2 regions of the Streptomyces sp. NPDC005820 genome follow, and region 1 is predicted to be linked to the other one. Evidence: predicted binding sites of a transcription regulator. Region 1 holds the regulator's gene; the other holds the start of a gene.
What was found. Region 1 encodes HrcA, which represses chaperone genes, less so after heat shock. Its sites were predicted from a motif close to TTNGCACTCNGNNNNNCNGAGTGCNAA; they were not measured.
Positions count from the first base shown of each region.

Region 2: groES (co-chaperone GroES) is a predicted target of HrcA. The motif match lies at 1,985-2,011, and genes of this name have one in related genera.

Region 1 is NZ_JBEXXE010000018.1:146,791-150,196, reverse strand. Features, by position in the region: gene dnaJ (molecular chaperone DnaJ) at 33-1,169, opposite strand; gene hrcA (heat-inducible transcriptional repressor HrcA) at 1,170-2,186, opposite strand; gene ABZ464_RS23070 (MBL fold metallo-hydrolase) at 2,346-3,062, shown strand; gene ABZ464_RS23065 (DUF3097 domain-containing protein) at 3,105-3,406, shown strand, end outside.
Region 2 is NZ_JBEXXE010000053.1:56,929-60,334, reverse strand. Features, by position in the region: gene ABZ464_RS43620 (polysaccharide deacetylase family protein) at 137-1,069, shown strand; gene ABZ464_RS43615 (polysaccharide deacetylase family protein) at 1,066-1,941, shown strand; gene groES (co-chaperone GroES) at 2,111-2,419, shown strand; gene groL (chaperonin GroEL) at 2,584-3,406, shown strand, end outside.

The DNA.
Region 1 (3,406 bases):
GGCCAACGGCATCGCCCGGGCTCAGCGCCCGCTCACCGCCCGTTGAACGCGTCCTTCAACCGCGAGAACAGCCCCTGCTGGCCCGGCTGGAACTGGCCCTGGGGCCGTTCCTCGCCGCGCAGCTTGGCCAGCTCGCGCAGCAGGCGCTCCTGCTCGGGGTCGAGCTTGGTCGGGGTCATGACCTCGACATGGACGATGAGGTCGCCCCGGCCGCCGCCGCGCAGATGCGTGATGCCCCGGCCGTGCAGCGGGATCGACTGGCCGGACTGGGTGCCGGGCCGGATGTCGACCTCCTCCAGGCCGTCCAGCGTCTCCAGCGGCACCTTGGTGCCGAGGGACGCCGCGGTCATCGGGATGGTGACCGTGCAGTGCAGATCGTCGCCGCGCCGCTGGAAGGTGGAGTGCGGCAGCTCGTGGATCTCGACGTACAGGTCGCCGGCGGGGCCGCCGCCGGGGCCGACCTCGCCCTCGCCCGCGAGCTGGATGCGGGTGCCGTTGTCGACGCCGGCCGGGATCTTGACGGTGAGCGTGCGCCGGGAGCGCACCCGGCCGTCGCCCGCGCACTCCGGGCAGGGGTTCGGGACGATGGTGCCGAAGCCCTGGCACTGGGGGCAGGGGCGGGAGGTCATGACCTGGCCGAGGAAGGACCGGGTCACCTGGGAGACCTCGCCGCGGCCGCGGCACATGTCACACGTCTGGGCGGTGGTGCCGGGGGCGGCGCCCTCACCGCTGCAGGTGGAGCAGACGATCGCGGTGTCGACCTGGATGTCCTTGGTGGTGCCGAAGGCGGCCTCCTCGAGGTCCACCTCCAGCCGGATCATCGCGTCCTGGCCGCGCCGGGTCCTGGACCTCGGCCCCCGCTGGGACGCCGTACCGAAGAACGCGTCCATGATGTCGGAGAAGTTGCCGAAGCCACCGGCCCCGAAGCCGCCCGCGCCACCGCCGCCGGCCTGGGAGAGGGGATCGCCGCCGAGGTCGTAGACCTGCTTCTTCTGCGGGTCCGACAACACCTCGTAGGCGGCGTTGATCTCCTTGAACCGCTCCTGGGTCTTCGGATCCGGGTTGACGTCCGGGTGCAGCTCGCGGGCGAGCCGGCGGAAGGCCTTCTTGATCTCATCCTGCGACGCGTCGCGGCGCACGCCGAGAACGGCGTAGTAGTCCGTGGCCACTTACGACTCCGCCAGGATCTGTCCGACGTACCGTGCCACCGCTCGTACCGCTCCCATCGTTCCCGGGTAATCCATGCGGGTCGGTCCGACCACGCCGAGTTTGGCGACTGCCTCGCCGCCCGAACCGTAGCCGACCGAGACCACGGAAGTGGAGTTGAGTCCCTCGTAGGCGTTCTCATGACCGATGCGTACGGTCATGCCCGAATCCCCCGCCTCGCCCAGGAGTTTGAGAAGAACGACGTGTTCCTCCAGGGCCTCCAGGACGGGCCGGATGGTGAGAGGGAAGTCATGTCCGAAACGGGTGAGATTGGCGGTGCCGCCGATCATCAGCCGTTCCTCGTTCTCCTCGACGAGCGTCTCCAGCAGGGTGGAGAGCACCGTCGAGACCGTGCCGCGGTCGTCCGCCTCGAAGGCGTCCGGCAGGTCCTCGACCAGTCGCGGCACGTCGCTGAACCTGCGGCCCGCGACCCGGCTGTTGAGCCGCGCGCGTAGATCCGCCAGAGAGGCCTCCCCGAAGGGCGCCGGGCAGTCCACCAGGCGCTGCTCGACCCGTCCGGTGTCGGTGATCAGCACGAGCATCAGCCGGGCCGGCGCGAGCGACAGCAACTCCACGTGCCGCACGGTGGACCGGGTCAGCGAGGGGTACTGCACGACGGCGACCTGCCGGGTGAGCTGCGCGAGCAGCCGTACGGTCCGCGCCACGACGTCGTCGAGGTCGACGGCGCCGTCGAGGAAGTTCTGGATGGCGCGCCGCTCGGGCGCGGTCATCGGCTTGACGCCGGCCAGCTTGTCGACGAACAGCCGGTAGCCCTTGTCGGTGGGGATCCGCCCGGCGCTGGTGTGCGGCTGGGCGATGTATCCCTCGTCCTCCAGGGCGGCCATGTCGTTGCGCACGGTGGCCGGGGAGACGCCGAGGTTGTGCCGCTCGGTGAGGGCCTTCGACCCCACCGGCTCCTCGGTTCCGACGTAGTCCTGGACGATGGCGCGCAGCACCTGCAGCCTGCGTTCACTCAGCACCCGCGCACACCTCCCGTGGTCGTCCCCCAGTCCCCTGGGCGTCTGCCCTGGCACTCTTCGCTTCCGAGTGCCAGACGTTCCCCGGCCAGTGTACGGCTGCGGGGTACACCGGGGGCAAGGTCGGCCGACGCCCGGACGACTTACCGTTAGCGTCCCGGTATGACGGTGACTTGGGAAGAGCTGGGGTGGGAGCCGGTCGCGGCCGGGGTCGGGCGGGTGCGGCTGCCGGGCTGGGACTGCACGGCCGGGCTGGTCGTGGGGGCGGGCGCGGTGCTGATGGTGGACGCCGGGTCGGGTCTTGCGGAGGGGGTGCGGCTGCGGACTCAGGCCGAGGAGCTGACCGGCGCGCGTGTGACCCATCTCGCGCTCACCCATCCGCACTTCGACCATGTGTTCGGCGCGGCGGCGTTCGCGGGCGCGGAGGTGTACGGCGCGGTGGGCATGGACACGGTCCCGGCGGAGGAGCTGCGGGCGGACGCGGTGCGCAACGGTATGGACGAGGCGTCGGCGACCGATGCCGCGGACGCCCTGGTCCGGCCCCGCCATCCGGTCTCCGGGGAGCGGACCCTCGAGCTGGGGGCCGGCCGCCAGGTCCTGCTGGCGAACGTGGGCCCGGCGCACACCGCGCACGATCTCGTGGTCCTGGTCCCCGGCTCCCCGGAGGTCGTGTTCTGCGGCGACCTGGTGGAGGAGTCCGGCGAGCCCCAGGCCGGCCCCGACGCCGTCCCCTCGCAGTGGCCCGCCGCCCTGGACCGTCTCCTCGCCCTCGGCGGCGAGGACGCGCTGTACGTGCCGGGTCACGGGGCGGTGGTGGACGCGGCGTTCGTACGGCGGCAGCGGGACGAGCTGGCGGCCCGCTACGGCGTGTCGCGCTGATCGTGGGCCCCCCGGGCCGGTGCTTCTCCTATCGTCATCCGAATGCGCCAGTACTCGCCGGATCTGACCCCTCCCTGGAAGAAGCCGAAGCCCGTCCCCGAGGTCCCGGCGGAGCCCGGCCTGGTGGTGGAGGAGCCCGGCACCGGCTTCTGCGGCGCGGTGATCCGCTGCGAGGCGGGCACGGTGACCCTGGAGGACCGCTTCGGCAAGCACCGGGTGTTCCCGCTGGAGCCCCGGGGCTTCCTGCTGGAGGGCCGGGTCGTGACCCTCGTACGGCCTTCTTCCGGACCCGTACGTCCCACCCGCACCGCCTCCGGTTCGGTCGCCGTCCCCGGCGCCCGCGC
Region 2 (3,406 bases), on a different contig from region 1:
GGGCGGTCGATCCTCGTGCGCCCGGTTGGTCCGGGTGCGGGCGGTCGGTCCCCCTGTGGGCCGGTCGGGGGACGGCGGGGTGTCGGTGGCGGTGTCGGGGCGGGGTGCGGGGGCGGGGCTGGGAAGATCCGGCGCCATGGGAGCTGTCGTACAAAATGACAAAATTGGCGCTTCTCGGGTCGGGTTGCGCGGCGGCATCGCGCTGCTGGTTCTCACCGCGATCGTGGCGGGCTGCGCGGAGGGCGGCGACCCCGAGGGCGGCGACCCGGCCCCCGGCCAGCAGGCCGGCCAGGCCGCACCCCCGGTCCGGGCGCTGCACTCGTACGCCGAGCGGCTGCGCGCCGAGCAGGCGAACCGGGTCGCCGCGGCCCGCAGCTGGGGCCTGCGGAAGGTCCCGCTGACCCCGCCGCCCCCGCCCGCGAAGAAGCCCCGGATCACCACCCGGGACGGCTTCGAGGTGCGCGACCACGAGGAACTCGGCCTCCCGCCCGTCTTCACCTCGATCCCCACCCGGGACAAGGTCGTCTTCCTCACCATCGACGACGGCGCCGAGAAGGACCCGCGGTTCCTGCGGATGATGAGCGAGCTGCGGATCCCGTACACCGCCTTCCTCAGCGACTACCTCATCAGCGACGACTACCCGTACTTCAAGAAGATGCAGGCCGCCGGGGTGACCCTGAACAACCACACCCTCCACCACCCCTATCTGCCCGGCCTGTCCTACCGGCAGCAGAAGCACGAGATCTGCGGCATGCAGCAGGTGATCGGCGAGCGGTACGGCAGACGCCCGGTCCTCTTCCGGCCCCCCTACGGCAACTACAACCGCGACACGCTGATCGCCGCGAAGTCCTGCGGGGTGACGTACGCGCCACTCTGGGACGAGGAGGTCTTCGTCGACCACTGGGAGTACCGCGAGTGGGACCAGGACCTCCACCCCGGCGACATCGTCCTGAGCCACTTCCGCGGCCGGGGCGAGTGGAAGGGCACCATGCCCGACATGGTCCGCCGGTTCCTGAACAAGGTCACGGCGCAGGGGTACGCGGTGGCACGCCTGGAGGACTACCTGTGAGGACGCGGGGGCTGATCGCCGTACTGCTGGCGCTGACGGTGACGACGCTGACCGGCTGCGCCCAGTCCGTCGACCCGATCGAACGCCTGGGCAAGAAGGCGGCCCAACGGGTGCGGCCCCTGTCCCACGACCCCGGCGCCCCCGGGAGCCCCGGCGGCCCCGGCGGTCCCGGCCGCTCCGGTCACTCCGGTCACTCGGGCCAAGAGTCCCTCCCGCCGGTCGTCGACCGCGTCCCCACCCACGACAAGGTCGTCTTCCTCACCTACGACGACGGCGCCGAACGCGACCCCCGCTTCGTCGACCTCGTCCGCGAACTCCGCCTCCCTGTCAGCGTGTTCCTCACCGACAGCGTGGTCGGCCCCGGCTACGGCCACTTCGCCCGCCTCCGCGCGGTCGGCGCGACCCTGGAGAACCACACCCTCGACCACGCGGCCCTGCGCGGCCTCCCGTACGCCGGCCAGCGCGCCGAGATCTGCGGCCAGCAGGAGAAGCTCCACGCCCGCTTCGGCCTGCGCCCCCGCCTCTTCCGCCCGCCCTACGGCACGTACGACACCACCACCCTGCGCGCCGCCGCCGACTGCGGCATCGCGGCCGTCGTCCTGTGGCGCGCCGCCATGGGCCCCGCCGGCCTCACCTACACCCACGGCGCCCCCGGCCTCGGCCCCGGCGACATCGTCGCCCTGGACCCGGACGAGTCGACGGGCCCGAGCCTGCGGGAACGGACGACGCGACTGCTGCGGGTGGTGCGGGAGCGCGGCCTGACGGTGGGCAGGCTGGAGGACTACCTGGAGGACTACCTGGAGGGCTACCTGGAGGGCTACCTACAGGGCACCGCAAAGCCGGAAAACCGGCCGACGCCCCGCCGGGATTAGCAGTCCGCTTGACCGAGTGCTAATCGCGGTCATAGTCTCGGCTCTGGCACTCCCCACTGGAGAGTGCCAACAACGCGACGGGCAGGTCCGGCACCCGCGACGACGGATCCACCTGGTCGCCACCTCAGACAGTTAACCCCGTGAGATCTCCGAAGGGGGAGGTCGGATCGTGACGACCGCCAGCTCCAAGGTTGCCATCAAGCCGCTTGAGGACCGCATCGTGGTCCAGCCGCTCGACGCCGAGCAGACCACGGCCTCCGGCCTGGTCATCCCGGACACCGCGAAGGAGAAGCCCCAGGAGGGCGCCGTCCTCGCCGTGGGCCCGGGCCGCTTCGAGAACGGCGAGCGCCTGCCGCTCGACGTCAAGGTCGGCGACGTCGTCCTGTACAGCAAGTACGGCGGCACCGAGGTGAAGTACAACGGCGAGGAGTACCTCGTCCTCTCGGCTCGCGACGTTCTCGCGATCATCGAGAAGTAGTTCTTCACCCGAGCACACTGCGTGCTCGAAAGCACATTGCGTGCTTGAAGCCTGATGCTGCGCCCCTGGCTCCCGCCACCACATAAGAAGCCGGGCGCCCGGGGCGCAGTGCCTTTTCACCCCACGTTTTCCGCCCACAGATTTCCGAGAGGGCTGCCGCTGTCATGGCGAAGATCCTGAAGTTCGACGAGGACGCCCGTCGCGCCCTCGAGCGCGGCGTCAACAAGCTGGCCGACACGGTCAAGGTGACGATCGGTCCCAAGGGCCGCAACGTCGTCATCGACAAGAAGTTCGGCGCCCCGACCATCACCAACGACGGCGTCACCATCGCCCGTGAGGTGGAGATCGACGACCCGTACGAGAACCTCGGCGCCCAGCTCGTGAAGGAGGTGGCGACCAAGACCAACGACATCGCGGGTGACGGCACCACCACCGCCACCGTGCTGGCCCAGGCGCTCGTCCGCGAGGGCCTGAAGAACGTCGCCGCCGGCGCTTCCCCGGCCGCCCTGAAGAAGGGCATCGACGCCGCGGTCAAGGCCGTCTCCGACGAGCTGCTCGCCACCGCGCGCCCGATCGACGACAAGGCGGACATCGCCGCCGTCGCCGCGCTGTCCGCCCAGGACCAGCAGGTCGGCGAGCTCATCGCCGAGGCGATGGACAAGGTCGGCAAGGACGGTGTCATCACCGTCGAGGAGTCCAACACCTTCGGTCTGGAGCTGGACTTCACCGAGGGCATGGCCTTCGACAAGGGCTACCTGTCGCCGTACTTCGTGACGGACCAGGAGCGCATGGAGGCCGTCCTCGAGGACCCCTACATCCTCATCAACCAGGGCAAGATCGGCTCCATCGCCGACCTGCTGCCGCTGCTGGAGAAGGTCATCCAGACCAACTCCTCCAAGCCGCTGCTGATCATCGCCGAGGACGTCGAGGGCGAGGCCCTGTCGACCCTGGTCGTGAACAAGATCCGCGGCACCTTCAACGCGGTCG